DNA from 2 places in the Bariatricus sp. HCP28S3_D3 genome. Region 2 is predicted to be linked to the other one. Evidence: a T-box and tRNA genes for the amino acid it is inferred to sense, from the RefSeq annotation. Region 2 holds a T-box; the other holds one or more tRNA genes.
The links. The T-box of region 2 lies ahead of proS (proline--tRNA ligase). A T-box ahead of a tRNA ligase gene usually reads a tRNA of that ligase, here a tRNA-Pro.
Positions count from the first base shown of each region.

Region 1: it encodes a tRNA-Pro, which carries the amino acid that the T-box ahead of proS (proline--tRNA ligase) is inferred to sense. The anticodon was not compared.

Region 1 is NZ_JBQHTK010000001.1:151,416-167,433, forward strand. It holds gene ACTNB3_RS00685 (PTS ascorbate transporter subunit IIC) at 27-239, opposite strand; gene ACTNB3_RS00690 (SPFH domain-containing protein) at 241-1,248, opposite strand; gene ACTNB3_RS00695 (YitT family protein) at 1,394-2,239, opposite strand; gene ACTNB3_RS00700 (ABC transporter permease subunit) at 2,288-3,073, opposite strand; gene ACTNB3_RS00705 (ATP-binding cassette domain-containing protein) at 3,073-3,951, opposite strand; gene ACTNB3_RS00710 (TetR/AcrR family transcriptional regulator) at 3,938-4,570, opposite strand; partial or broken gene ACTNB3_RS00715 (tRNA threonylcarbamoyladenosine dehydratase) at 4,654-4,920, opposite strand; gene ACTNB3_RS00720 (branched-chain amino acid transporter permease) at 4,993-5,316, opposite strand; gene ACTNB3_RS00725 (AzlC family ABC transporter permease) at 5,313-5,993, opposite strand; partial or broken gene ACTNB3_RS00730 (trans-sulfuration enzyme family protein) at 6,104-6,887, opposite strand; tRNA gene ACTNB3_RS00735 (tRNA-Pro) at 7,255-7,328, opposite strand; tRNA gene ACTNB3_RS00740 (tRNA-Gln) at 7,383-7,453, opposite strand; gene ACTNB3_RS00745 (MATE family efflux transporter) at 7,587-8,906, opposite strand; gene ACTNB3_RS00750 (MerR family transcriptional regulator) at 9,029-9,856, shown strand; gene ACTNB3_RS00755 (LL-diaminopimelate aminotransferase) at 10,434-11,648, opposite strand; gene dapF (diaminopimelate epimerase) at 11,664-12,491, opposite strand; gene ACTNB3_RS00765 (ANTAR domain-containing response regulator) at 12,516-13,064, opposite strand; gene glnA (type I glutamate--ammonia ligase) at 13,119-14,450, opposite strand; gene ACTNB3_RS00775 (dipeptidase) at 14,805-15,755, shown strand; gene bilR (bilirubin reductase, long form) at 15,825-16,018, opposite strand, start outside.
Region 2 is NZ_JBQHTK010000012.1:8,290-24,307, forward strand. It holds gene tilS (tRNA lysidine(34) synthetase TilS) at 1-1,377, opposite strand, end outside; gene ACTNB3_RS09200 (SpoIIE family protein phosphatase) at 1,374-2,828, opposite strand; gene ACTNB3_RS09205 (FtsB family cell division protein) at 2,902-3,237, opposite strand; gene yabQ (spore cortex biosynthesis protein YabQ) at 3,322-3,675, opposite strand; gene yabP (sporulation protein YabP) at 3,682-3,957, opposite strand; gene ACTNB3_RS09220 (RNA-binding S4 domain-containing protein) at 4,114-4,353, opposite strand; gene ACTNB3_RS09225 (HU family DNA-binding protein) at 4,424-4,699, opposite strand; gene ACTNB3_RS09230 (phospho-sugar mutase) at 4,879-6,612, opposite strand; gene ACTNB3_RS09235 (CotS family spore coat protein) at 6,703-7,695, opposite strand; gene ACTNB3_RS09240 (CCA tRNA nucleotidyltransferase) at 7,730-9,061, opposite strand; gene proS (proline--tRNA ligase) at 9,095-10,534, opposite strand; T-box leader at 10,635-10,844, opposite strand; gene ACTNB3_RS09250 (calcium/sodium antiporter) at 10,926-11,885, opposite strand; gene ACTNB3_RS09255 (RluA family pseudouridine synthase) at 12,219-12,878, shown strand; gene nagB (glucosamine-6-phosphate deaminase) at 13,052-13,777, shown strand; gene nagA (N-acetylglucosamine-6-phosphate deacetylase) at 13,815-14,951, shown strand; gene ACTNB3_RS09270 (HAD family hydrolase) at 15,027-15,689, opposite strand; gene ACTNB3_RS09275 (hypothetical protein) at 15,689-15,850, opposite strand.

The DNA of each region.
Region 1 (16,018 bases), on a different contig from region 2:
ACGGCTCATCACCGCCTTTTTATGTATTATTCTTCTTTCTCCGGAAGATCGATCTGTGGACGCACATGCAATTCCTTCGAAATATATTTGCCATCCTTTCGATGCTGCTTCACACATTCAGTCAGTAAAAATTCAATCTGCCCGTTCAGTGAACGGAAATCATCTTCAGCCCAGGCTGCGAGGGCATCGTACAGTTTTGGTGATACCCGAAGCGGTATCTGTTTTTTCGTTTCTGCCATATTAGTAAAGACTTCCTGTATTTACTATCGGCTGTGCATCATGATTTCCACAAAGCACAACCAGCAGATTAGATACCATCGCAGCTTTTCTTTCATCGTCTAATGCTATTGTATCCTTCTCTTCCAGCCTTTCAAGTGCCATCTCCACCATGCCCACGGCTCCGTCAACGATCATTTTTCTCGCATCGATGATCGCAGAAGCCTGCTGTCGCTGAAGCATGACTGCCGCAATCTCCGGAGCATATGCCAGATAAGTGATACGCGCTTCGATGATCGCAAGGCCTGCTTCCTCCACTCTGCCCTGGATCTCTTCTTTAATTCTTGCCGCAACCACTTCGCTGGAACCGCGAAGGCTTCCTTCATCCGCGACACCGTCTCCTGTGGTATCTACATTCGGAGATACATCGTAAGGATATAGCCGCACAATATTACGGAGCGCACTATCGCACTGCAGAGAAAGGTATTCCTTATAGTTGTCTACATTAAAAACTGCTTTTGCTGTGTCCACTACCCGCCATGTAACGGCAATTCCGATCTCCACCGGGTTGCCGAGGCAGTCATTGATCTTCTGACGGTTGTTATTCAGTGTCATAACCTTCAGAGAGATCTTCTTATTCACCGTCTCCGCAGCCTGTCCTGCCTGTGGCTGTGTGAAAATTACAGACCTCTTGGACTGGCTGTCCACGTCTCCGCTCTGGTTCAGCTTTGTCTTCGCAGCCGGATTCACACCTACACAGAACGGATTCACAAAATAGAAACCAGGCTCTTTCAGCGTACCGACATAATTTCCGAAAAGAGTAAGCACAAGCGCTTCCTGTGGTTTCAGTGTCTTAAGACCTAAAAACAAAATCCAGCCAAGTGCCAGCCAGATACTGCAAAGGACCACAAGGATCCAGTATTCGTATTCGATTCCAAAGATCAGTCCTAACGTTGCGAGTACATACAGAGCAATGGTCAGAAGCAGTACCGGCATTCCGTTCTTCCTATTGTTTAATGTGATTTCCTTCATGAGTTTCCCCTCCTTTATTTTGATATCAAAATGATATCATATTTATTTCATATGTGCAATATAATTTTGAAAAGAAAATAGATTTTGGATTAAAAAACAAAAGCCGGTGAAATGTGGATTCACACAAATCACTGGCTTTGATTTCTCAATACACTTTCGGTTTATATCTCATGTCATGTACCGAATACACCGTCATAAATGCATCCGGATCCTTTTCATTCATGAATCTCATCAGCTTCTGATATTCATGTTTGTCTACAATTGCAATGATCTCCCGGCGCTTTTCAAGCGTATACGCCCCAATCGCTTCATAGATCGTTGCACCGCTGTGCAGATCGTTCAGAATAAAATCCCGCACCAATTCTTCCTTCTGGGATACAATGCACACTCTTTTCTTTTCGTTCTGCCCGAAAATAAAGTAATCCACCACGATCCCGTTAAAATACGTACCGATCACACTCAGTACAACCGTCTTTGAGTCATAAACAAATGCAGCAGAAAGTGCCACACACATTCCGGCAAGGGACATCGCCTTCCCCAACTCCATATGCAGGAATTTGTTCATGATTTTCGCAACAATGTCCAGTCCTCCTGATGACGCATTGCGGTTAAACAAAATACTGAGTCCCACACTCACCAGCAGGATATAGGCGAGTACATCAAGTGCCTGATCTCCGGTCAGCGACTGATTATTTGGCAGAAGCGCTTCCAGAATCCCCATAAATACCGGAAGCATGATGGATGTATACACGGTCTTATATCCGAATTCCGGCCCGCACAGGATAAATCCGATGATCAGCAATCCTACATTCAGAATCATTGTAATCGCTGAAATCGAAAGCGGGATAAAATTCGATAACACGATAGCCAGACCTGAAATACTGCTGACCGCTGTATGGCTCGGAATCAGGAAGAAAAATACTGCTGCTGCGATGATCGCAACTGCACCTGTAAGGATAGCCATCTCTTTGAACACACCTTGTTTTTTCATGATAACCTCCAAAATATATTTCTTCCATTATCATATCACAAATTGTGTCTATTGAATATCCTTCCTGCAATATTTCCAATATCCCAGAACAACACAAATGACAGCCACAGCCATCCCGATCAAAATCATTTTCCCATCCAGACAGCCATTTTCCACAATGTCCGCGCTCTCGGCATAGCCAAATGGTGTGATATATTTTAAGAATTCTGCGCTTTCGGAAATATTAGCCACAATATTCAGGAAATACATCGCAGTCGCAATTCCCAGTCCGATTCCGATTCCGCTTTTTCTGATAAATGCTGAAATTCCAAAGCATATACCTGCCAGTTCCAGCTGCACCAGGGAAAATGCAAGATGGATCAGCGAAATTTCTTTCCACATGATCTCTTCTCCGATTCCTTTAATGGAAGCAACCGACAGCGCAAAGATGATCGCATTCAGAATCACGATCTGAATAAGAACAGAAATCAGCTTTTCACTGACAACCCGGCTTCTGCTGACCGGATGTGTAAGCAGAAATTCTGCGGTTCTTTCTTTTTCTTCCTTTGCCAGAACCCCGACTGCAACAAAAGAGGCAAAAAATGCTCCGCCTAATCCCAGAATATTTCCACACTCAACAGAATAGAATCCGATCAGAGTACCAAAATTCAAACGATCCATGCCAAAAGCTGCTGTAAATGCTCCCATGGAAGCGAATATGTCGCTGACACCTTCCATTTCACCTTTCATTTCAGGATACAGCAGCACACAGATTACAATAAAAAAAGCGATCGACACCGTCCATATCGCAAGTGCTTTCCAGCCTTGTTTTAATTCATGCTTTGTTAACGTCATTACTGCTCCCCTCCATCCTCATAGTAATGCATAAATATTTCTTCCAGATCCGGCTCTGCGACCGAAAGATCCGTGATATCACTGCCTGCAAGTATCTGGAGAAGTCGTTTGATATCTCCACTATAAAGAAAACTAGATACGCCGTCTGTTTCCTGAAGATCACGTACACCATCCAATCCCTGAAGTGAGATTGCTCCATGAATCGTGATGCGTTTTGCATTGGTGCGGGACAATGCTTCCACACTGTCGCAGGCAATCATACGTCCTTCCCGAATAATTGCCGCTCTCGTACAATTTCTCTGAATCTCTGACAGCACATGGCTGGACAGGAAAATGGTTGTACCCTGTTCATTTTTCTCTCTCAAGACAGAGAAGAATTCCCTCTGCATGAGCGGATCCAGACCACTGGTCGGTTCATCGAGAATCAATAACTTCGGATTATGCTGCAGCGCCGCAACGATCGCAACTTTTTTCCTGTTCCCGAAAGACAGCTCTTCCACTTTCCGGCTCGTATCAAGCTGCAGCCGGTCACATAATTCTGCCGATGCTTTCGCACAGTCTGTCTTCCTCAGATCCGCAGACAACTTCAAAATATCTTTGACCTTCATCCCCTGATAAAATACTGCTTCCGAAGGCAAGTATCCCACTTCAGACAGAATCTGATTTCTATCCTTCCCTATATCCATTCCCAGTATTTTAGCCTGCCCCGAAGTCGGATGGATCAGTCCCAGAAGCGTTCGGATCGTGGTAGACTTCCCCGCCCCGTTCGGTCCGATAAATCCGAAAAACTCTCCTTCTTCTACCGACAGATTCAACTTAATAATCCCTCTTGCTTTACCATAATATTTGGTCAGATCCGTTGTTTCAATTGCCTTCATCGTGTTCCCCCTCTTTTCGTAAATAAATAGATTTCCAGAAATCCACCATTTTCAGGAAATCCCGCTCCATCATGTCCACATCGTACTTCTCATCCTGAATCTTTTCCCAGATATATCCTTCCGAAGCCCAGTACATATCGTTATACATCATTTCGATGTCTATGCCGGGGACAAACTGACTGGAGTCAAAGTTCAGTTGTTTGACATTCTGTTTAAAATCGGCATATTTTGCGATGCTTTTCTGGATATCCGCCCTGACCTCCGGGTCCTTCTCGTAATACACCTTGAGCGTAAATTTCCCAATTTCCGGATACCTCCGCATGATACGTACTTTCGCCTGCGTTCCTTTGTACATAGCTTCAAACAGATCCTTCTGCTCATAACATCCACTTTTCGTCAGTTCTTCAATCGTGAGCTGCGCACAATTCTCCCACAGGAACAAATACAGCTCTTTTTTATTATGAAAATAATAGAATAATAAAGACTTGCTGATTCCGGCTGCATCCGCAATCTCGCTCATTGGACTTTTCTTATAAGAATTTTCCGAAAACACCCGATAGCCGGCGTTGATGATCGCTTCCTGCTTTTCTATCGGAAGGGAAAAGAATTTCTCGTTCATGGCGTTCCTCCTTGGCTTCTCCGATTATTGACCGGTTCGGTTAATTACTATTATATACGATTGACCGATTTTGAGAAGGCCCAATTTATTTCCAGAATCCGGTCTTTCATTACATCTGCTTTATATTTTCCTACTGTTTTTCTTGTGGCGATGATCTGACGATTCAGGTTCGTCAGACAGATTTTATCATCATCGATCAGGTCAAAAGCTCCCACGCCACTCCTTACCAGCGTTTCGCACACATATCCTCCCACACCTCCGATTCCGAATACTGCCACTTTCGCCCCCGCAAGTCGTTTCATTGCTTCTTCTCCCAACAGTAACTGTGTCCTTGAAAATTGATTTATCATTGGCTTGTCCCCTCAAATATAATTTTACAGATTTGCGACAAATATGCAGCATTTTAATCCTCCTACGATTCTCTACATCAAACGCAACAACAACATGTTACATACCGTCCCTGATACGATTGAAAATAACGTATTATGTTTCCACTTGTAGCTAATCACCGTCACCACTGCCGCAATCAGTTCCGGTACTCCGGTCCCTCTCCAGTCTGTCACTGCACTTTTCAGACAATACACAATCAATACCGCCATAATTGCAGAAGGCAGGATTTTTCCAAGATAGACCAGTTCTTCCGGCATCTTTCTTCCATCGTGGAAAGCCACGAACGGCAGAGCACGAAGTGAGAATGTTATAACGGCAGATACCAAAATTGCAAGAATAATCTCATTTTTATTCACTCTCCACTCCTCCGTTTACGTACAACCAGTAGCATGCCCGATATAATAAGTAATGAGGGAAGTATAAAACTCCTCTCTCCGATTGTAATCAGACAAATCAATGCCACTGCCAGACCCGCCAGAGCAGGCAGATGGTTATCCGCCTTCTCCCACTGGTCTATAAAGATGATAATAAATAAGGCCGTCATGCAAAAATCAATCCCTTTCAGATCAAACGGAATCACCTGCCCCAGGATTCCCCCCGTAACAGCGCCAATCATCCAGTAACATCGGGAGAGCAATGCAATCAGGAACATGGTATCTTCTTTTTCTTTCCCTTTTGAGTCAAGAGTCAGGTTAACCGCATAAGTCTCGTCTGTCATGGTGTGGATCATATACAACATTTTCTTCCCCATTTCTCTGAATTCATCCACAAATGTCAGACTATAGAATACCTGCCGGCTATTCATCAAAAAAGCCATCAATGCGATGGTAAGAATAGAAGCGCCACTGCTCAAAAAAGTAATCAGAAGGAACTGAAACGCCCCTGTATACACCGTCATACTGATGAACAATGAGTAATACCATTTAAATCCTGCCTCTTCCATCATGATTCCATACGCCATACTGACGAACAGATAACTGAACATGATTGGTATGGACTTTATAAATGCATTTTTCAGGATTTCTTTTCTCAATTTAACACTTTCCCTCTCTCTTTTAATGTTACTTATCTTCACAATATTCCCCGAATCCGTTCAAGGCATTCCGTGATTATTTTTCTTGGAGCTGCAACATTTATCCTCTGAAATCCTCTTGCCTGCTTCTTCATAATCTCATAGCCGGGATGTTCCGGCAGACCGGGATAATACACGTTTTTCACACAACTTTGTTGCTTCAGCTAGGCAGCTATTTGAATTGCATTTTCCTGTGATTTCTCCATACGTATTCCCAGTGTTTTAATTCCTCTTAGAAGCAGCCAGCTATCAAAAGGCGAAAGCCCTGCCCCTGTAGTCTTTATAAGGAAACGAAGTCTCTCCTGTATTTCTTCGTTGTTCGTTACAACAAATCCTGCAAGTGTATCATTATGTCCTCCCAGAAACTTTGTCCCGCTGTGTATTACAATATCAGCTCCAAGTTCCAATGGGTTTTGAAAATATGGTGACAAGAATGTGTTATCCACAATCAACAATAAATGATGTTTCTTCGCTATTCCGGCAATGTAAGATATATCTGAAACATTCATCATCGGATTCGTAGGCGTTTCTATATATATGGCCTTCGTGTTTTCCCGAATGACCCCCTCTACATCTTCATTAGAACAATCCAGAAATGTAAATTCATAATGATTCTTTTTAGAGACATTATCAAACAGTCGAATGCTCCCACCATACAGATCTGATTCGACAACCAAATGATCACCGGGCTCAAACAGCTCCATCAATAGTGTAATCGTATCCCGTACTTTTCCCAACACCCGGGTGTGCGTAAGTTGATGTCTGATATATTGGATAACTTATCGCTCCATAGTTTTCTGATTTCCCTTCTGTTTCTTTTAAATGAAGACATCTTGTATTGATCCCTCTGTCCATACTTTCCTCTCTCCTAAAAGTCATTTTTTCATATTTTCTGTAAGGTCTTATCATTTTTTTACCATTCCAATGAATATAAGTTTACCATATATAAATGTCACTGCCTAATCCAGATATATTATTACGATATATAGGAATAAACTATAGCAAAGCAGCAGCATGAAGAAACTCTCTTCCTCATGCTGCTGCTTTGTGGTAAGTGGTGAACCCCACCTTTATTCATTTTCTTTTTTCATGAGATCATTCTCTCATGGAGTGGAACTTCGATATAAAATCATGCCAATGGGCGCTGGTCGTGGCAAAAGAAACGTCCCTACTATCTAAAAAACCACAAAACCTGCGTCTTCAAGTTTTGTGGTTTAAAAAATCGGAGTGACAAGATTTGAACTTGCGACCTCTACGTCCCGAACGTAGCGCTCTACCAAGCTGAGCCACACTCCGATGTGTTTCGGATATTCTTTTCAGAATATCCTTTTCCCTTATTCAATTAAGGAGCTACGGATAGAGGACTCGAACCTCTACTAACAGAGTCAGAGTCTGCTGTGCTGCCATTACACCAATCCGCATTATCTGGTGTTTGTTAGCCGCTCTCATCAGCGAACAATGTTATTATACCAGAACTTCCATGAAATGCAACCCCTTTTTTTATTTTTTTTAAAGAAAGTTTTCTTGTGTTTTTTCTTTCTTTTTTCAGACATTTCACATCTGCTTTTTTCTGTACCAGTTCAGCATTCCAAGGGCCAGAATCAGGCAAACTGTTTCTGCCAAAAGCGGTGACCACCAGATTCCTTCTCCGCCGAACACAGCCGTCAGAATCACCAGACTTCCCACCAACGCAACCAGACTCCTCGTCAATGATATTGCCGCTGCAAATCCTGCCTTTTCGATCGATGTAAAATACCCGCCAATCACTACATTATATCCCGCCAGCAGAAAGGACAGGATAAAAACGCGAAACACTCGCACAGTATACGCTATGAGCTGCGGATTGTCGTTTTCCAGGAATACTTTTACAATTCCTTCTGCTCCCAGATAGCAGCCTGCCGTTGATACACCCGAAAATACCATAGCCGCCACAATCCCGTATTTCAGAAGCTTCTGATACTTTTTCCGCTCCCCTTTACCATAATAATAGCTGATCAGCGGCTGTGTTCCCTGAGCGATTCCGGTCATTGACATCACCACAATCGTATTCACGTAGGAAATGATCGTATAACTTACCAAGGCTTCTTCTCCGATAAATGCCAGTATGGCCTGGTTAAAGAAGAAGATGATCATTCCACCCGAAAACTCCGTAATGCCGGACGCGAACCCATTCTGTATCTGACGCCATATAACCGCAAAGCTGAACCGGAATCCGGCAAAGCGGATCGTTCCTTTGGGCCCGAGGAAATGCTTTAGATACAGTACAATGACAGCAGCCTGAGAAAGGCCTGTTGCCCAAGCTGCTCCCCGTACGCCCTGGTTCCATCGTATTACCATAAGATAATCCAGAATGCAGTTTAGAACTGCACCGCTGGTAACATAAATCGTAGCCAGCTTCGGATACCCATCTGTCTTGATCAGAGTTTCAAAAGAATACGAAAGCATGTACGCAATCGCAAATGGCGCGATTGTACCAATATATTCCTTCGCATAGGGAAGAATCGTATCCGTTGCGCCCAGAAATCTGGCAAATGGTTCCAGAAAAATCAGTACCAGCGCTGTCACGGTTACCGCCAGCACACAAAGAACCACTATGTTCTGGGTAAACACCTGATTCGCCCTCTCTTTTTCCCCCTTTCCCAAAGATATTGCAACGATTGTAGAATTTCCTACAGCAAATAACAACGAAATTGAAAATAATCCTACCGAAAATGGCATGGATATATTGACTGCCGTAAGTGCCACTTCCGAAACTCCTCGTGCAACAAAGATTCCGTCCACCATCGTATATAAAGAGAATACACACTGTGCGATAATCGACGGAATGATAAATTTCAAAAAATCTGTCTTTAGCGACTTGCCTTCCAATTGCATAAAACAAAAACCTCTACTTTCATACGCTTCCTTTTCAGATTAAACCTTGGTATAATACTAAGGTCAACCCGTTTTTGCAAAATGTTTTAAATTTTTTCTGTTCTCAATAAAAGGAGTCACTTATGAAACAATACTATACGATCGGTGAAATTTCAAAGATTTATCAGATTGGTACAGATTCTCTGCGTTATTATGAAAAACTTGGAATTTTATCTCCCAGAAGAGGGGCAAATGGATACCGGATCTACGGTCTTGATGATCTTTGGAAACTGAACGTCATACGCGATCTGCGCCGTTTAGACTTTCCGATGGAAAAGATCCGGAATTATATGCAGAACCGGAGTATCGAGTCCACCCGAACGCTCCTGGAGGAAGAATTAGGGCTCATAGAAGAACATATGAAGGCTCTGGAAAAACTGAAAGAAAATGTTTCCGAACGGTTATCCACCTTGGAAAAAGCTACCCGCCAGCCACTTGACACCGTAATACTTAAACATTTTCCCAAGCGTAAATGCCATATTCTCAACCACCTTTACCATACGGACGAAGAAATGGATATGCTCATCAAGCAACTGATGAATAAGGATAAAAATCACCTGTACATTATTGGCAATAATCGAATCGGCTCATTTCTTCCTCTTGAAGATGCAACCCAAAATCGTTTCGGAAACTATGCCGGGGTATTCATTATTGATCCGAACGGAACGGATGAACTGGACGAAGGGGACTATCTCTCCGTCTGTTATCAGGGCAATTCTCACCAACACAAGTCTTATTTTCCTATGATACAAGAATATGCTGATAAACACCATCTGATTTTATCCGGTGATCTTCTTGAGTTTTTATGGATTGACATTCACCAGTCCGCGAATTACGGGGAACACATTACGGAATTACAGATAAAAGCAGAAGCCTCCAAAAATACAGAGCGTGCCTGCAGCAAATTGTAACCAAATGTCAAAAGCGCAAATTACTCTCTACCTTCACGTATCTGTGAATCAAAAAGTAATTTGCGCTCATATATTTTAACAATTCGAAGTTCAGCCCTGAAGTATCATTTTACATTGCAGTATATTTCTTTCGGACTGTATATCCAATGGCACCAAGCCCTGCCGCACAGAAATTATTGATTACTACAGCGTATGTCTCAGCCGGGTCAAATGCTCTTCCGTTCACACTCTTAATCGTAACACGATTAATTCACATCCTTTGAGACGTTCCACAGCATCGCATCTGTGATCAGATCGCCAAGATTTGTCTCACTGTCTCTGTTTCCCTGTGGCGCCCGTTCTCCATTCAGATCGGTTTCCGTTCTGGCAAATACTTCTCAGTAACCCTCGTCTTTTTTGTCTGTCCTTTTCCATAATTGGATCTCCTTTCCTTTTTGCACCTTGCATGCACAGTAAAACATATGCCGCATCTCGCACATTAACAGAGTAAATATATCAAGTGACAGATAAAAACACATAAATTCTATGTAATATTATTGTAAAATGTGGCCAGGGGTACGTCCCCTGGCCACTCTTACTAAATACTCTGAATTCTCTTAATTGCTTCCAGTGTGTTTTCATAGCTTCCGAATGCGGTCAGACGGAAATATCCTTCTCCGCTCGGTCCGAATCCGGATCCCGGTGTGCCTACCACATTCGCTTTCTCAAGCAGGTAATCGAAGAACTCCCATGAAGTCATATTGTCCGGTGTCTTCAGCCAGATGTACGGGGAATTCACTGCTCCGGATACGGTGTATCCTGCATTTTTCAGTCCTTCAAAAATCGTCTTTGCATTCTTCTGATAGTATGCAATCTGCTCTTTCAGCTGTGCCTTGCCCGCTTCTGAATAAACAGCCTCGCCGGCTTTCTGTACGATATATGGAGCGCCATTGTACTTGGTTCCATGTCTTCTTGCCCAGAGAGAGTGCAGCATCACATCACCGCATTTCAGATCTTTCGGAATAACGGTTGCACCCAGACGGACTCCGGTGAATCCTGCATTCTTCGAGAAGCTGCGGAGTTCGATCGCGCAGGTTCTTGCACCTTCGCATTCATAAATGCTGTGTGGTACATTTTCTTCTGTAATATATGCTTCATAAGCTGCGTCGTAAATGATCACAGCTCCGACTTTATTTGCATAATCAACCCATTTCTGCAGTTCGTCTTTGGTGATCGTTGCTCCGGTCGGATTATTCGGGAAACACAGGTAAATGATATCCGGTGTCTTTTCCGGAAGTTCCGGTGCAAATCCGGTCTCAGCCGTACACGGCATATAGATCACATCACTCCAAGTTCCGGTAGCTGCGTCGTATGTACCGGTACGTCCTGCCATGACATTGGTGTCTACATAAACCGGGTAAACCGGGTCACATACTGCAATCTTACAATCCGGTCCAAAAATCTCCTGAATGTTTCCGGAATCGCATTTTGCTCCATCGGAAATGAAGATCTCATCCGATGCGATATCACATCCGCGTGCCTGGAAATCATTCTTTGCAATCGCACTTCTCAGAAATTCATACCCAAGATCCGGCGCATAGCCGTGGAATGTCTCGGCGTGTGCCATCTCATCCACCGCACTGTGGAGCGCTTCAATGATCGCCGGTGCAAGCGGCTGGGTAACATCACCGATTCCCAGACGGATGATGGATGCGTCCGGATTTGCAGCCTGAAACGCGGCTACTTTCTTAGCAATATTGGAAAACAGATAGCTTCCCGGTAATTTCAGATAATTTTCATTTACTTTGTACATTGATATCTTCTCCTTTTATAAAATTCCGTCAAACACCCGCTCTGCAGGTCCTGTCATATACACATGATTGACCTTGCGGTCCCATCTGACGGCTAATTCTCCTCCTAATAATTTAACTGTAACTTTCTCATCTGTCAAGTCATTCAATACGGATGCAACACAGGCGGCACAGGCTCCCGTACCACAGGCAAGCGTCTCTCCCGAACCCCTTTCCCAGATTCTCATGGCAATCGTTTTTCGATCAATCACCTGACAAAACTCTGCATTGATCCGATCCGGGAACCTGGGATGGAACTCAAACGCCGGTCCCAGCTCCTCCACCGGGAAATCCTTCACATGATCCACATAGACAACTGCGTGTGGATTCCCCATGGAAATCCCCGTAATCCGGTATTCCTCTCCCTTCACCGTGATCGGTTCATTCAGTACAAGATCTCGCTCGCACAAAATCGGGATGCAATGGGTATTCAGTCTGGGGGTTCCCATATCCACGCAGACTGCCTCCACCTCACCTTCCTCAATCTGAAGCGCCAGATTACGTATCCCGCAGGCGGTTTCTATCGTCAAAGCCGTCTTTGCCGTCATTTTGCACTCATACACGTATTTCGCGAGACAGCGGATCCCGTTTCCACACATTTTTGCAGCGGAACCGTCCGCATTGTAAATCTCCATTTTAAAATCAGCCTTCACGGAAGGTTTCACCAGTATCAATCCGTCCGATCCAATTCCAAAATGTCTGTCACTGATTCTTTTTGCTAATTCTGATGGTTCTGTTATCTTTTCTCTGAAGCAATTCACAAATACATAGTCGTTTCCAAGTCCATGCATCTTCGTAAAATTCATAGATCGCTTCGCTCCTGCCAACTCCTATTCTGCCATAATACTAAGTACCATCTGAGCTGTCTCCACCATATTCGTTCCGCTGTCCATACTGCATTTCTGCAGATAGCGGTGTGCTTCTTCCTCTGTCATATGATTTCGCTCCATCAGAAGCTCTTTTGCCTGCTTCACTAATGCCTGCTGCTTCGGGTTTCTGTTCTTCAGGTCGGCCTTGCGTTTCTTTCTGCGCCGCTCCATCGTGCGCATCAGCATTTCCATCGTATTTACAAGATCAAATACTTTGATGGGCGTCCCAAGGCCGATCACACCCGGAATCCGGCCATCATGCCATTTCTCCGGTGATGCAACCAACAGCATCTCAAATGTCTCCGGCAGATACTCTCTCAATTCAGTATATAGCATATCCGATAATTTATACCCACAAACTATAATCCCATCATCAAGATCATCTGCATATTGGATCGCCTGTGCACCGGTCGTACAGACCGCCATCACACCAAATCCGTTTCGTACCAGTATATTTCGAATATTCGTCGCATTTTCCTTCTTGGGAAATACAACAATAATACTACTCATTATACCAGCCTCCTCACTCTTTTCGCCTATACAAATGCTACTTGGTAAGGAGCTCTAATATTTCTGCAGATACTCATTCATTTCCCATTCCGATACATGACTGCGGTATCTGTCATACTCTGCTTTTTTTGCTTTGATAAATTTCTGGGAAAGTTCCTCTCCAAGTACCTTCTGGATAAAAGCATCTTTCTCAAATTCTTCTACCGCTTCCATAAGGCTGCCCGGGAGACATTCAATGCCAAGCGCCTTTTTCTCCTCTTCATTCAATTCAAAAATATTCTGACTGATTTCTTTTGGAGGAAGAATTTTTTCACGGATTCCCTCCATTCCTGCTGCCAGACAAACCGCAAGTGCAAGATATGGATTTGCAGATGCATCCGGGCTTCGCAGCTCGATTCGTTTACCGCTCCTTCTGGATTCCGGAATCCGGATCAGCGGTGTTCTATTATTTGCCGACCACGCAATATAAGTAGGTGCTTCATATCCGGGTACAAGACGTTTGTAAGAATTTACCAGAGGATTCGTGATAAATGTAATCGCCTTGATATGCTTCATGAGTCCGCCGATGAAATAATAAGCTTCCTGGCTCAGACCATGTTCATCATTTTCATCCGAGAAAATATTCTCTCCATCTCTGGAAAGTGACATATTCAGGTGCATTCCGGAACCATTGATTCCGTATTTCGGTTTTGGCATAAAGGTCGCATGTAATCCGTGACGTTTGGCAATTGTTTTCACAACCATCCGGAACGTAACCATATTATCCGCAGTTTCAAGCGCTTCCTCGTATTTCAGATCGATCTCATGCTGCGCCGGTGCCATTTCATGATGGGATGCCTCAATCTCTATTCCCATATCCTCCAGTGTGAGCACCATATCCCTTCTCGCATTTTCTCCCAGATCGAGTGGCCCAAGATCAAAATATCCCGCCTTCTCATGCGTTGTTGTCGTCGGTGTTCCATCATCATCCTGATGGAAAAGGAAAAATTCAAATTCAGGTCCGACTACAAACTGATATCCCATTTCTTCGGTTTCCCGAATTACATTTTCCAGAACCTGGCGTGGGTCGCTCTCGTACGCTGTTCCGTCCGGACGGTAGATATCACAGATAAATCTTGCCACTTTTCCCTGCTGCGGCCGCCATGGGAAAATGGTAAATGTATTCAGGTCCGGCCGAAGATACATGTCTGATTCTTCGATCCGCGAAAATCCTTCAATTGAAGATCCGTCAAACATGCATTCATTATTCAATGCTCTTTCAAGCTGTCCTGTAGTGATCGCCACATTTTTCAATGTACCGTAAATGTCAGTAAACTGCAGACGGATAAATCCGACATCTTCTTCTTCCACCAGACGCAGAATATCTTTTCTTGTATAATTTCTCATAATTATGTATTCCTCCATACTGAAAAACAGACTGCATTTTGATAATACTAAACTCTCTGATATTGAAAAAAGGGCGCTCTTTCCCTATCAGAAAACGCCCTTGTTTATTTTATTATATTAAACCACGCTTTCGATTGTCAACGTGGCATTGTGACGAAGTTTTGGAATTATTTTCCAAAATCCTCTACACATACAGCATTCCTTATTCCTCTTTCCGTTTTCCTGATCGGTATCTAACCGTATTATACCAGTTTCGCACTATATATTGCAATTTCATTTTACAAGCCATTCTTCATAAAGTATACTAAATACAGTATATGGACATTTATTCTGAATAGAAAGAAGGATTTGATCATGAACTACATTGACCTCCACTGTGATACACTCTATCGTCTCTACACGCAGGAAGACACGCTTCCGGATGAAACCCCGTGGGAAAACCGCGGACACATTGATCTTTCCAGACTGCACAAGGCCGGTGCTCTGGCCCAGTTCTTCGCCTGCTTTCTCAACCGGAAGCAGACTCCGATAAGTGAAAGCCATTACACAGATGCATTACAGATGATCCGTCTTCTAAAAAGTAGCGCCGACAGACACGCTGAGGTATCCTGCGCCTTTTCTTTTGATGATTATCTGCGCAACAAATCCGCCGGAAAGCTTTCCTGTTTTCTCACAGTAGAAGAAGGCGGTATTCTGGAAAATGACATGAGCCGTCTGTACACGCTTTACGAGGAAGGAATACGCCTGATCACGCTGACCTGGAACTATGAAAATGAACTGGGATTTCCCCACAACATGTCCTCCCAGAGTGGAACCGGTCTGAAGCCTTTCGGTCTGGAGGTGATTGGAGAAATGGAACGGCTCGGTATGCTGATCGATGTATCGCATCTTTCCGATGCCGGTTTTGAAGATGTATATCTAAATACCCGTAAGCCGTTCGTCGCCAGTCACTCCTGCTGCCGCTCTCTCTGCGGTCATTCCCGGAATCTAACCGACCAGATGATCCGTCAGATCGGAGAACGTCAGGGACTTGTCGGTGTGAATTTCTACGGTACATTTTTGCAGGATAACGGAATCTGCAGTGCCGATGTAATCGCAGCGCATCTGCGCCATATTGTAAATGTAGGAGGCATTGATATTGCTGCCCTTGGAAGTGATTTCGACGGAATGAGCTGTGAAATGGAACTTGCCGGATGTCAGGATATGCCGCTTCTTCTTCCGTCTCTCGAGAAGGCGGGCTTTACTTCCGGTGAAATCGATGCAATCTGTTATAAGAATGCAGAGCGGGTATTGAAAAATATATAGCATAGGATGTATTTTTTATTATTTTTACACAATTAGGGGCGATTGTAATGTCGCCCCCTAATCTTCTCGTTAAATTTCATTTGCAGCCGCATATCCCGCACGAACTGCTTCTGCAATGCTGGCCGTTCTATCTCCGGAGCAATCTCCTGCGTAATAAACAGGTACAGTAACGCCTTCCATATCCAACTCATTTTTCTTGGACCCTACTGCCATAATAATCGTATCACAATCTATGGAAATTTCTTTTTCTTCCTTTGTATCCG
Region 2 (16,018 bases):
CTGTTCCGTCACTTGATATGCCTTACTTTGACGATATCCCACAATCCAGAGAATTCTCTCCTTTTCCGCGATCAGCGGAATTTTATCTCTTTTGTCCGACGGAATTTTCTCATTCACAAAATAGGATTTCAGTTTCTGCGTATTTCCTTCTTTATCAATCGCAATCCTGTCTCCTGCCCGTCTGTTGCGTACAAAGACGTTCTCTTTTATTATATCATAATCGAACCATTTCGTGTATGTTTTTTTCGGAATCCCCTCAAGTCCCTGGGTGAACGGAAATTTTCTGCAAGAAACCTTCCAATCTCCATACTCAACTCTCCATTCCTCTGTTTCATTTACATTCGGGATACATACAATTTTGCCTTCGTTTCCCATTTCTGTACCATTGTTCTTCGTCTCATTTCCAAGAGTCAAATCAATTCCCTCATATGTCCGTACCGCACGCATTTTATAAGGAAGATCAATTTTTCTGCCCGTCTGCTTATCCAGCAACTCTCTGATTTGAACTACATGAACCTCATCCAGATCCTTTTCTTTTTTACTAAGACAAACCATTGCCTGTCTTAATACCATTCTGCCGATCAGCTCATCCTGTTTACGGAACTCCTGCTCAGAAATATGGATTTTCCCCCGCTCCTCTTTCACGCACTTCCGATACGCTTCCCTCATCCGGCGTTCCAGATATTCCTGCACCTCTCGAAGCTGCTCCATAGCCCCATTAATATGTTCTACCGTTTTTGAATTAATGTTCTCTGTAAAATATGGGATGACATGGTTTCTTATCTTGTTTCTTGTATAAGTATCTTCCAGATTTGTTGCATCCATACAATAAAGGATTCCTTTTTTCTCCAAAAATTCTTCTATCTCCATCCGGTTCACACAAAGAAGCGGGCGAATGTAATCTCCCTTTACAGGGCAGATCCCTCCAAGTCCTTTCATCTTGCTTCCTCTGGCGAGATGTAGAAAAAATGTCTCTGCATTGTCATCCTGGTGGTGTGCCAGTGCAATTCTGGTACCACCATATTTGATTGCTGTTTCACGAAACGCTTTTCTTCGTAGCTCTCTTCCGGCTTCTTCTTCGGAAAGTTTTTCCTTTCTTGCATATTCCGGGACGTTCACATGAAATACTTCGCAAGTAAGCCCCAGCTTCCTGCAGATGTCTCGCACGTACTCCTCATCCGCATCTGCTGCTTCACCGCGGATCCCATGATTCACATGAACGATAACAAGATCAAATTCCATACTCTTTCTCAATTCTTCCAGCACAAAAAGAAGGCACATTGAGTCTGCACCTCCCGAAACACCTGCTATCACGGTATCCCCCGCTGTCAGCATATGCCACTTTTCCATAAACTTTTTTATTCTATTCAGCATCATGATTTTCCTTTTGTACGATTTTCTTTCTTCGTATCATTAGAGTAACACATCTCCCAGATTCCTGCCACCAAAACTGTCATGTCATCTTTCGGTTCACCGTTTGTCAGTTCCAGGACACTTTGCAGGATATAATGGGCCAATTCTTTCGGATTTTCAAGCGATGTTCCTCCGATGATCAGATCCAGCAATTGCTCCTGCTCTCCCGAAGGCAGTGCATCCAGGATTCCATCCGTGACCATCACAACAACATCACCCGATTCCAGATTTCTTCTGAATTCTCCGCTTTGCTGATTCGGCACTACGCCGAGCGGAAGATTTTCAGAATAGATATGCTCCATCCCTTCCCTTTTCCGTATAAACGTAGGTGCAGCGCCAGCTTTTATAAATTCACATTCCCCACTGTACAGATCAAAAATACTCATATCCACAGTAGAAAAACATACTTCTTCTCTTCCCATGACCAGTGCTGTATTCATCATAGACAGTGCCGTCTGTCTGGGAAATCCCGCCTTCAGCAATTCTTCCAACATATCTACGATCATCGCACTTTCTCTGGAAGCACGTTCTCCGGATCCCATCCCATCAGAAAGGATTGCCGCCTCCTGACCACCGGGCAATCTCGTCATCAGGTAACTGTCTCCCGAAATCTTCTGACATCCTTTTCCGATTTTTGCGATGCCTTGCATCGTATAATATCCCGGTCCTTCTACACAAACTACCGTACAGTATTCCTGACTCATCACCGGCCTTTCCTCGCTGGCAGGACACATTTTCCGTCCGACACAGTCCGAAAGTATCTCTGACAGTTTTTTCGTCGTCATACATACCCCTTTTTCTGTTTTCCCCGTAATATGAATCTCATATCGTCCCTGCGGATTCACAAAAAATACAGAGCTCAGCATCCTGACTCCTGATCTTTTCAGGTGCATCTTCAGCTTTTTTTCCAATGGCGGATCCTGAAAAATACTTGCATCCAGTTCCCTGGTCGCATGCTGTATCATCTGGGCGAACGTATCCAGTTGGACTGCGCATCCTTCCCGGTTTAAGATCATTTTATTGTTCCAAATCAGTGTTTTCTTTGCTTCCTGAAACACATCCAGAATAGTCCTGAGAAAACGAGGCGCCTGAATACAGCTTTTCTGAAGTTTTCGTTTCATCTCTACATTCAGTTCAGTACCGTATTTTTCCACCGCACAAAGCAATTCATAAATGAGCAGATCGATCTGTTCCCTGTTCTGTCCGGTACAATGCTCTCTCCGCTCACAGGAACCGCACACCCGATCCTCTATCTGTCTGATCATTTCCTGAACTTCCTCAGCACTGAAACCTTCCCTGGTTCCTTCCATTTTCAGAAATGTATCCGCCAGATGTCTAAGGGACTTGGCAAACTTGTCCGCTTGCGTTACATACGGACTTTGCATCACCGTCACTTCGTTTCTGTTTTCTCCCATCTGCCTGCCTCCCTTACTATAATACAAAGAGCTCTGGAATCTCTTCCAAAGCTCATCATTCGTGAATACGTCATCAATTAGCCGCCTTAAACAGGATCTCATTCTGCTTAATCAATCCCAGCTTCTCTTTCGCAACATCTTCAATATATTCATCTGTTCCCACATATTCTTTCAGTTTATCAATCTCTTCCGAGCGATCCTTCTCATCATCCAGCTGTGCCATAAGTTCTGCTTCCTGAGCCATGTATTCTTTGTTTCTCGCCTGCAACGCCATTCCATGAATAACAATTACTGCGCTGAGCATCACAATAATACTGCTGATTGCCAACACACTTCTCTTATGATTCTGAAGCCTGCTCTTCGAACGTCCTTTCCGGATCTTCCGATTCTTCTGCTTTAAGCTTCCCATTATATATACTCACCCTTTACTGTTGTTTCCAACCGGTATATTCCCTATTATTACTTATATAAAATCCACAATTGTAAAATAATATTATCTTTTTTCCCCAGATTTATCAATAGTTTTTCCGTTTTTTTTCTCCATCAAATCAGATAATTTTTGATCGATTTTTTTTGTAAAAGCAACGAAAAAGTGCATCAAAATCGCCCCAATCACAACACCTAGTACAAAATACCACCTTATCTCACCATTACTTGTGTGGTAAATTTGCACAAAAAAGTACTGTGATACAAAAATCCAATATATGAAATCTTCTATGTTGATCACCCATAATGCATGGCGGAAAATCCTTCTCAGCACCCTAAGACTTAAATATACAGCAGTCACAAAAACTCCGGTTATGATTGCGTGAAGGAACACCAAAAACTCTTTTTCAATTCCCAACATATTCGGTTACCGGAAAAGTTTTGTCAAAAAATTTTCACCTTGTTTTCCTGCCGAATTAATATTGGAATATGCCACACTGTCAATATTCCCCGACAAATCCACCTCGCCCTTTTCCAGGCTTAAACGGTTCACATGCATGTCCGTTCCTTTCACCATAAGCATTCCCTGATCCGTTTCCAGCAGGATTTCATTTAGGTCAAACGACAATACATCCAGAACTCCCGTCACCATACTGGTTTTTCTGTTGTTGATTACAAGCTTATGATTGTGCGTTTTCGGCATCTTACTTTCTTCCACCACTACCCCCAACCTTTCCATCTATGATACATGCGGATCCCTCCGCGCATTCACCCATGATCCGGATATGCTCCGGTCATTCAGTGCCTTGATATCATTTTATGAATGTATGGGATAATATATGTTAAAAACTTTATAGAATTACAGGTATCGGAACAACTCGGCAGCTTCGTCCTTCTTTGTAGTTTCCTTTAGCTCAAGCACTTCCACTTTTACAGTCTTTGTTCCGAACTGAATCTCAATAATGTCCCCTTTTTTCACTTTAACGGATGCCTTTGCTACCGTACCGTTCACCATAACTCTTCCGGCATCACATGCCTCATTTGCCACAGTCCTGCGCTTGATCAGGCGCGATACCTTCAAAAACTTATCTAATCTCATATCATTATTTCTCCTACAAAAATAGAGAGCGGCCAGCGCTCTCTATTTACATTCATCAATCCAAAACCAATTATGCGTTTACAGCATCTTTCAAAGCTTTTCCTGCTTTAAACTTCGGCGCTTTGCAGGCATCAATCTTCATGGTCATACCGGTCTGAGGATTTCTTCCTTCTCTTGCAGCTCTTTCACTTACCTCAAATGTTCCAAAACCTACCAACTGAACTTTTTCCCCTTTTTTCAGTTCTTCTGTAACTACATCAACAAAAGCTTTTAGCACTTTTTCTGCATCTTTTTTAGAAACCTCTCCCTGCTCTGCCACTGCTGCCACTAATTCTGTTTTGTTCATGAATATTTCCTCCTGTATCATAATCACTCGAATACCAACTGTATTCTACCTCGTACTAAAGGCTGACTGCGTCCTTGCAGAATGCCCTATGTAAAGTTATATCGGGTTTTAAAGCCTTTGTCAAGCCTAAATCCTTCTTAGGAACACCGAAATACAATTCTTTCCGGACAAACTGTTTTCTACAACATTTGATCCACCATAGCAAGCACTGCTTTTCCAAGTTCTTCTGATTTGGAATCTGCATCCTCAAGAGAAGTTCCCTTAATTCCGTAATAGAATTTTACTTTCGGTTCCGTTCCTGACGGGCGAACACATACCCATGCATCATCATTCAGTTCATAATAAAGAACGTTGGACTTCGGAAGGCCTGTCGGTGTTACTTCGCCGGTTGCCAGATCTTTGATTGTATCTGCCTGATAATCTCTTGCCTTCTGCACCTTGTAAGCACCGATCTCAGCCGGCGGATTATTGCGCAGTGTCTGCAGGATGTTCTGGATCTTTTCAAGTCCTTCAATTCCCTTCATGGTGATTGACTTGATATCATCCTTGTAATAACCATATTTCTCGTACATTGCAACCATTGCATCCCATAATGTCATATCTTTTGTCTTATAGTAAGCTGCTGCTTCGCAAAGAGCCATTGTTGCTACGATTGCATCTTTATCTCTTGCATGTGTTCCGATCAGACATCCATAGCTTTCCTCAAATCCAAAAAGATATTCACCCTTTCCACTTGTTTCAAATCCAAGAATCTGCTGTCCGATATATTTGAAACCTGTCAGGACTTCGATCAGTCCTACATTATATCCTTTTGCAATGGCATCCGCCAGATTGGAAGTAACGATCGTCTTGATCAGGTATCCGTCTTCCGGAAGGCCTTTCAAGGCTTTCTTCTGTCCAATCTCGTAATCAGCGAGCAGACATCCTGACATATTTCCTGTTAATGTATGGTATACGCCGTCTTTATCTTTTACACGCACTCCAAGTCGGTCTGCATCCGGATCTGTTGCAAGTACCAGATCGGCATCTACCTCTTTTGCAAGCTTAAGTCCAAGTTCAAATGCTTCTTCTGCTTCCGGATTCGGATAAGAAACGGTCGGGAATTCTCCATCCGGGAGTTCCTGTTCTTTCACAACATATACATTTTCAAAGCCAAGTTCCTTAAGTACACGTCTGGCAGGTATATTTCCGGTTCCGTGAAGAGGGCTGTATACGATCTTCAGATCCTTACCCACTGCGTCAATTGCATCCTGATGCTGTACCTGCTCTTTTAATCTGGCAATATATGCGTCATCAATAGCCTGTCCGATCACTTCGTAGAGACCGGCTGCTTTCGCTTCTTCCAGTCCCATCGTCTTCATTGTTGTATAATCGGTAACAGCAAGAACCTCATCCATGATACCTTTGTCATGCGGCGGAGTGATCTGTGCGCCGTCTTCCCAATATACTTTATATCCGTTATATTCCGGCGGGTTATGGCTGGCTGTGATGTTGATTCCGGCAATACACTTCAGTTCACGCACTGCAAAGGACAGTTCCGGTGTCGGACGAAGTGATTCGAATACATATGCTTTGATTCCGTTCGCTGCCAGACAAAGTGCTGCTTCATCTGCGAATTCCGGGGACATACGGCGTGAGTCGTAAGCGATCGCCACTCCGCGTTCCTTCGCACCTGCTTTGATGATATAGTTGGCAAGTCCCTGTGTTGCCTTTCTAACAGTGTAAATATTCATGCGGTTCGTTCCGGCTCCGATCACACCACGGAGTCCTGCTGTACCAAACTCCAGATCTTTGTAAAAGCGCTCCTTGATTTCCCCATCATTATCAGCAATTGCTTTCAGTTCTGCCTGTGTGTCCGCGTCAAAATACGGGTTAGTACACCATTCTTCGTATCTCTTTACATATTCTTCCATCTCTTTTTTGTACCTCCATTTGTTCTGAGTACATTTCTCCCTCAAGGGCACATTCTGGTACTCGCTTTATCCCTATTATACACTACTTGGCTATAAATGAAAAGCAAATATATTCGATAAAAAGCGCTTCTTTTCCTCATTCTGGCGAATTGCCGTCCTCAGTTTTTCAACATTTTTCTCCGGAATCCATGCTTTATTCGAGTGGTAATACAAATTCACAATTTTCCAGAACTTCTCCGGGTAAGCGAGCCTCACTGCAAGATAATCCCTTTCTTTTTTCCCGAGTGTTATTTCCGCATCGTACATTCGCAGCATTTTATAACCGAGACGCTCATCATACCTGTATTTCTCCATTGTTTTTCTCAGGAAATAATAAAAATCATCCAACTGGAGTTCTCTGTGCGCACGGTCAAATCCGGTAACTGCCAATCCCTCTTTGCAAAATAGCAGATTATGATAATTGTAGTCTCCGTGAACCCAGGTCCCTTTCTCCTGTGCCTCCTGCCATAACCGTCGGTATCCGGTCTCTTTCAGATGCTCGTTCGCCCCTTCTGCCCATTCGTACATCCGGTCACAGCCTTTCAGGAATTCCGTCTCAAATGCTCCTTTGACACTTCTCCGGCAAATGAACGTACGCACCTTCCGCAGTTCCCGGTTATGCCGCCTGAATTCCTCTTCCAGCGGAAAACTGATTTCGGCTCCCGTTGTGTCCTCACCGGGTATCCGCATCAGTTTGTGCAGCTTTGCCAGGTATTTCGTTCCCTCCAGCAGCTCCGCTTCCCGGCGTACATCGCATTCTCTCCCCTGGAACCATCGTCTTACCATATACCCGGTTCCGTCATCAGCCGTCGTAATATACGCTCCCTCTTTGTTTGCCAGTGGCATATCCACCATACAGATTCCGCTTTCATTCAGCATTTTGTACAGTTCGATGAGCACGGGCAGCCTTTTCGGTGCAATATATACTTCTTTTAAAAGAAACAGCCCGCGATCCGTATCGCACAAAACAGCACCCCTGATTCTGTGGGTGCTGTTTACTTCCATCTGGTATTGTTCTAAGACACTAATCCCATAATCTTTCATGGCATCCCCCTGCACGTTTCGTTTTCATGTCTTTCTAGTGTATGCCCCGAGATACCATTTTTAGAAGAACTTTCTTCTCATTCTTTTCAGGATCATCAATCACTTCTTTTAAAAGCGTTTCCAACATCTCGCCGATCTGGGGCCCCGGTTCCATTCCCGCCTCGATCAGATCACGTCCCGTCACGGCAAGGCCCTTCAGCGATACACACTGTTTCAATTCCAGAATTTCTTTATATAATTTTTCTATCTGCTCAAGATTTTCTATCTTCTTCGTCTTCTGATACTCACTTTGTCCGGCAATATCGGCACGCTGCACCAACAGATAATACGGGAATAAGTCCTCTCCGATCCTGTTCATTGCACGCCGCACATATTTCGAAGCAGCCGGCATTCTGTAATCATGAAAACGCACCAGCTTGCTTACCTTTCTTATAGTATCATTATCAAACTTGAGGCGCTGCAGAATCCTTCTTGCGATCTCTTCACTGACACATACATGTCCCCTGAAATGTGCGACCCCTTTCTCATCGATCGATTTCGTCGCCGGTTTTCCCATGTCATGAAAAAGCATGGTAAGCCGCAGTACCTTCTCAGGCGCAATGTTCATCATCGTATGGATCGTATGCTCGCCGACATGATAGCAGTGATGAAGATTCTCCTGCTCTGTTACCATCATAACGTCGAATTCCGGGAGAATCACGGATGTGATACCAAGTTCATATGCCAGCCGGATGCGCTCCGGGTGCGGAGATACCAGCAATTTGACGAGTTCCACCTGTATGCGCTCGGCACTGATATTTCTTAAATTCGATGCCAGATCGCTGATTGCCTCCCGGGTCTTCTCTTCAATGTCAAATCCAAGCTGAGCGGAAAACCTCACTGCGCGGAGAATCCGAAGCGCGTCTTCCGAGAAACGTTCCCCTGCATTCCCCACACATCGGATCACTTTCTGATCCAGATCCTGCAGACCGTCAAAAATATCTACCAGACCGGCCTCCTCATTATATGCCATGGCATTGATCGTAAAATCCCGCCGTTTCAGATCTTCTTCCAGACTGCGTGTAAACTGAACTTCTTTGGGATGTCTGCTGTCTTCATATTTACCGTCTATCCGATAAGTCGTCACTTCAAAGCCTTCTTTCTCCAGAAGTACCGTGATCGTCCCATGTTCAATTCCGGTATCAAAGGTACGTTCAAACAACGCCTTTGTTTCCAAAGGCGTCGCTGATGTTGTTATATCCCAGTCCTGCGGATCCCGTCCGAGGATACTGTCCCTGACACAGCCTCCTACGGCATATGCCTCGTACCCGTGATCCTGTAAAGTTGTAATAATATGATGCACCTTGTCAGGTAATTGAATCTTCATATTTCTTTACATTCACCTGTTCTTTATACTATCTTAATATGCCTTGCCGAAATAAACCATATGTTTCGCAGGTTTACCGCAATAAATACATGTATCACTGATCGGATCTTCTTTGCAGATGCATCTTGAAGATGCGCCGCCGGTCTCGTATTTGATCTCGCCCTCGCACTCTTCGCTTCCGCACCACATTGCTTTGATGAATCCACGGTTTTCATTGAATTTCTCTTTCATTTCATCCATGGTCACCGCTGTATCAATATGGCTGTCAAGGAATGCTTTTGCCCGGTCATACATGTCTTTCTGGATCGTTTCCAGAATTTCTCCGAGTCTGGTTGCAATTTCATCGATCGGAACAATAATCTTCTCACGTGTATCGCGGCGTACAACGACAACCTGTCCCTGATCGATGTCTTTCGGTCCGATTTCAATACGGGTCGGAATTCCAAGCATTTCCTGCTCACTGAATTTCCATCCCGGGCTCTTCTCGGAATCATCGATCTTCACGCTGTAGCCGGCTTTCGCTAATGTATCAACCAGTTCATTCGCTTTCTCGAGTACACCTTCCTTATGCTGTGCGATCGGAATCACTCTCGTCTGAACCGGAGCAATTCTCGGAGGCAGTACGAGTCCGCTGTCATCACCGTGTACCATGATGATCGCACCGATAATACGTGTGGAAAGTCCCCATGAAGTCTCATATACACTGTGAAGTTCATTATTCTTATCCAGATACTTGATGTCAAATGCATCCGGGAAGCCGCTTCCGAAGAAATGGCTGGTTGCAGACTGAAGTGCCTTTCCGTCATGCATCAAAGCTTCTACCGTATAGGTGTCCTGAGCACCTGCGAATTTCTCGCTCTCTGTCTTAGGACCGGATACAAACGGAATCGCCAGAGAATCCCGGATAAACTCCTGATATACTCTGAGCATAGTAAGTGTTCTTTCCTCAGCCTCCTCATAAGTCGCATGAATCGTATGGCCTTCCTGCCATAAAAACTCTCTGGAGCGAAGGAACGGTCTGGTTGTCTTCTCCCATCGAAGTACAGAGCACCACTGATTCCATACCTTCGGCAGATCACGGTAGGACTGTACGGTTCTTGACCACAGATCGCAGAACAGCGTCTCGGATGTAGGACGAATACACATCTTCTCCTGAAGGCGTTCCATTCCACCCTTGGTTACCCATGCCACTTCCGGAGCAAATCCTTCGATATGATCACTTTCTTTCTGCAGAAGATTCTCCGGAATCAATACAGGAAGATACACATTCTCCACACCTGTATCCTTAAATCTCTTATCCAGATCAGCCTGAATCTTTTCCCAGATCGCATATCCGTTCGGTAAATAATTCAGACATCCTTTCACGCTGGAGTAATCGCAAAGTTTCGCTTCGCGGACTACATCCGTATACCACTGCGCGAAATCAACGTCACGCGAAGTGATCGATTCTACAAACTTCTTTTCTTTTGCCATGTCAAGCCTCTCCTCTTCCATATATTTTGGTCTGTCTCAGGGGTGCATTATAACTGACAATTATTTCAAAACAAAAAACGCCGGTTCTTCCGCCCCTGATAAAAGGGACCGGAAAACCGGCGGTACCACCCTGATTAACCGTCTTACTTCGTAAAACAGTTCTCTTCATTTCCCGTTAACGCCGGGCGCGCTGTATTTTCATACAGGGACTCCAAGGCAGGTTCTATATCTTCCATGCAGCTTCCTTGCACCGGACGGAAACCTCTCTGTGCCACTTCCAATATATACTAATCCTCTTCACGGTCCACGTGTCTATTATTTCTTTTCAGATACTAAGGATTTTAATTGAGATTTCTGCATTTGTCAACCCGTCTTTGATATTTCACTGCAGTTATCTCACATAAATATATGCAAAATATACCGCATACAGCATCAGAAAGAGCACACCCTCTCTCTTGGATAATTCTTTACGGCTCTTTGCGCAGATCAACGCAAATACACTGAACACGATCAGTATAATCATATCATATATCGCATCGATATCTACTGTGATCGGACAGATTGCGGAACTTGATCCCAGAATCAAAAGTATATTGAAAATGTTCGAACCGACAACATTTCCCAACGCGAGATCATTTTCTCCCTTTTTGGCCGCGACCATCGATGTAACAAGTTCCGGCAGGGAAGTACCCATTGCAACGATCGTAAGACCAATAAAAGTCTGGCTCAGTCCAAAGCGAACTGCAATCTCCGTAGCAGAATCAACAACCAGATCTCCTCCCAGAACGATTCCTGCAATTCCGCCAATAATAAAAATTGCACTTTTCGCCGGGCTCAAGACTGCATAATCTTCAGCAGGCATCGCATTTCGCGCTTTTAGTGCCTCCTTAACCTGAAGTACCAGGAAAAGGACAAACATGATAAGAAGAACCACACCGCTGATCCTTCCAAGTACGAATTCCCCCTCTCCTGCAAGGATTTTCCCAAAAGCAAGCTTTGTCGTCATCAAAAGCATTGCTGCCGTAATGAAGATTGAAAACGGAAATTCTTTCTTCAATACACTGTCGGTGGCACGAAGGGGCCTCATCAGGGCGCTGCATCCAAGTACGATCAGAAGATTAAACATATTGGAGCCTAAAACATTACTTACAGCAAGTGAATTCTGCCCTTTCAGTGCCGCGGTTATGCTCACAGAAGCCTCCGGCATGCTGGTACCGAATGCGACAACCGTAAGCCCGATGATGATTGCAGGCACTTTCAGGAGCTTCGCAACACTGGAGCTTCCTTCCACAAAATAGTCTGCTCCTTTAATCAATAATACAAATCCCAGAATCAACAATACATAGACCATATCTTTTCCTCCCATTTTATTTATATTTTGGCGGTGCAAAGTTTCGTGTTTTGAGTCGTTTCCTATGTGACGCAATGCATTTTAGGCAAATAAAAAAGACTTCTTATTGCAAAACACTGCACCTATGGCATAAAATCTGCAATAAAAGTCTCGCTAATTGACAATACGAACCGGATTATGTTTAAATAATCGTGATGACGATTTCGTATCACACTGATTTCGGCATTTGATGATCTGACAAAACGAATCAATGGAAGCTACTCCCTTTTACTGGAGATAAGTGTAACTTCCTTTTTTTCAAAAGTCAAGAAAAATATTCTCCGGAGGTAAATTATGGAACATCCTGCTATATTATATGAAGATAAAGACATTATTGTATGTGATAAACCTGCCGGCATACCGGTACAGACCCGAAGATTCGGACAACCTGACATGGAGAGCATTCTGAAAAATCATCTTGCTTCTTCCGGCGGATCCAAGCCTCCTTATCTGGCAGTCATTCACAGACTGGATCAGCCCGTATCCGGCCTCATGGTCTTTGCCAAAAATCCAAAAGCAGCGGCGGCGCTGAACAGACAGCTTATCGGAAATTATTTCTGCAAAGACTATCGCGCTGTCTGCTGCGGCACTTTACCTTCCCCTGGCGGAACTCTGATCGATTACCTCGTAAAGGATGGAAGAAGCAACACCTCCCGGGTATGTTCCAAAGACACCCCTCAGGCCCGACGCGCAGAGCTTTCTTACGAAACCGTTGCTACAGCCAAAGACGCTGACGGCAATACGCTGACCACCGTACATGTTCACCTGAAAACAGGGCGTCATCACCAGATCCGGGTACAGATGGCCCATGCAGGCGCACCGCTTTGGGGCGATAACAAATACAATCCGGAATTCATACAAAAACCGAGCTATGAGCCCATTTCCCTCAGAGCTTTCCACCTCAGTTTCCTCCATCCGGAAACGGGAAAACCGATGAATTTTACTTTAGAATAACGGTAAAATGTGACAGGATTTCATGAACGGCAAAGCCAATAGCACGATTATTGTTTTTTTTTGCACTTTCTATTTTTTTGATTTTCATTATCTTGTTTTTCAATATTTCTTTTGATACATTTATCATATGAAGGCATATCATGCCGACAGGTTCATTGAGAAAGGGGAAAATTATGAAAATCTACAAAACCAAAAATTATGATGCTATGAGTCGCACCGCTGCCAATATTATTTCAGCACAGGTGATCATGAAGCCAAACTGTGTCTTAGGTCTTGCTACCGGTTCTTCACCGATCGGGACATACAAACAGTTGGTTGACTGGTACAATAAAGGGGATATCAATTTTGCTCAAGTTACGACCGTGAATCTGGATGAATATAGGGGACTTACACGTGATAACGACCAGAGCTACTATTATTTTATGCATAAAAATCTGTTTGATCATGTAAATATCAAGGCTTCTTATCTGCCGGACGGCACCAGAGAAGACGCCGAAGAAGAATGCCATCATTACGAAGAAATCATCCGTTCCCTTGGCGGAGTGGATCTTCAGCTTCTTGGACTTGGTCACAACGGACATATCGGTTTCAACGAACCGGCTGATCATTTCCCGAAAGAAACTCACTGCGTAGATCTTCAGGAAAGAACCATTGAAGCCAACAAGCGTTTCTTCGCATCCATTGATGACGTTCCGCGTCAGGCATACACCATGGGGATCGGTACGATCATGCGTGCCCGGAAAATCCTGATCATTGTAAGTGGAGAAGATAAAGCTGATATCGTTCGCGATGCTTTCTTCGGCCCGATCACTCCGACTGTACCGGCTTCCATCCTTCAGCTTCATCCGGATGTAACACTGGTAGCAGACGAAGCTGCTTTGTCCAGGCTTCCGCAGTAATATTTGTTCTATACATTAGAAAGAAGGCTGAATAATCATGATTATCAGAAATGCACTTGTTTACGGTGAAGACAAAACATTTTCCAGACTGGATATTCGAATCGAAGAGGACGTTTTTACGGAGATCTGTCCTTCACTTGCCCCCTCTGAAAATGAATCTGTTCTGGATGCAGACGGACTGTATGCCATTCCGGGACTGATCGACATTCATTTTCACGGCTGCATGGGACATGATTTCTGTGACGGTACTGTAGAGGCAATCGATGCCATCACCCGATATGAGGCTTCCTGCGGTGTCACATCCGTCTGTCCCGCAACCATGACGGTGTCCCCGGAATCACTGGTGCAGGTTATGGATGCGGCACGTACCTATAACGAATCCCCTGCCCGTCCGGGGCAGGCTTCCCTGGTAGGGATCAACATGGAAGGACCATTCATAAGCGAGGCAAAAAAAGGAGCTCAGGCTGCCGAACACATCCGGCTCTGTGACGAAGCGCTTTTCTGCAGCCTTCAGGAGCGTTCCGGCGGTCTCATCAAACTGGTTGATATCGCCCCTGAGAACGAGGGTGCCATGGAATTTATCGACGCACTCCACGACAAGGTTACCATTTCTCTGGCCCATACAACTGCAGATTATCAGACTGCCAAAGAGGCCTATGACCGTGGTGCCAGACACGCCACCCACCTTTACAATGCCATGCCGCCTTTCACTCATCGTGCTCCGGGAGTCGTCGGTGCCGCATTCGACAGTCCGCACTGCCGTGCCGAACTGATCTGCGACGGTGTGCATATTCATCCTTCTGTCGTCAGAGCTACATTCCAGCTGTTCGGCGATGACCGTATGATCCTGATCAGTGACAGCATGCGCGCTGCCGGAATGGAAGATGGTCAATACACACTCGGCGGACAGGATGTTGCCGTAAAGGGGAAATACGCCACACTTGTCAGCGACGGCGCGCTTGCGGGTTCCGTAACCAATCTGATGGACTGCATGAGAACTGCCGTGAAAGAAATGCAGATCCCTCTGGAAAGTGCCATTGCATGTGCCACGATGAATCCGGCAAAAGCAATCGGAATCTATGACCGTTACGGAAGCATTTCCACCGGCAAGATTGCCAATCTGGTACTCCTGGATCAGGATCTGAATCTCAGACAGGTCATCATTCATGGATAGTCATACCGGATTTCATACTTTTATATTTCAAGAGCTGTGCCTCGTCGGAAGCACAGCTCTTTTTTACACTTTATTCTACTTCTCCAATTCTTCCACAAGCAAAATCACATCAATCAGGGAATCCACCCGCCGATAGCAAAGCTTCCGAATCTCTTCCGTCGGTTCAACAAGATCCGGCACCATGACCGGAATCATTCCCGCCGCATGCGATGCACGAATCCCGGCCGGAGCATCCTCCAAAGCCATGCTCTTTGCAGGGCATACACCGACTGCTTCACAAGCCTTCAGATAGATCTCCGGATCAGGCTTCGCCTTTGTCACCATATCTCCAAAAACACACCCGTCGAAGTATTCCCATATCCCGGCCTCCGTAAGCTGGCGCGCCGAATACTCCTGTCTGGATGAAGTGGCAAGTCCGATCCGTATTCCTCTTTCCCTGGCGAAATCCATCAGCTCGCGAACCCCCTTCTTCATGGCGATTCCTTCTGACTCTGCAATATCATAGAAAACTTTCCGTGTCAGATTGCCGAATTCTTCCATTGGGAAATCCTGACCATAGATGCTTTTAAAATATGCTTCCCGCCGCTTTACATTAAATCCCAGTGTATGATAAATCTGTTCCCCGACACGCCCATAGCCAAGTGCCGTTCCCGCCTCATTCCAGCTTCGCTGAACCACCCGTTCCGAATCGAAGATCAGACCGTCCATATCAAATATCAGCGCCTCCACTTTTCCCATCAGAACTCAATTCCTTTTCCCATGGCGTCCTTCAGATAAGTGGTGACATCCTCCAGTTTATCAAGAATCTCTTCTCTCTCTTCCCAATCATCACCTGACATATCCACATTCACCAGTGCCTGCTTGATTTTCTTTATCTGTTTAATCAAATCTTCTGTCATCGTATGCTCCCCTTTCTCGATATCTGCCTCAACATGGAATATCCGGAGCAGGCCTCGAATTCACAACATGCCTGCTCTTTATGGTTCTATTTTACTATACTCTCAGGGGAATAGACAAGACCGTTCACAAATTCTAAAGAAAACTTAATATTTTGAAGCTATTATTTT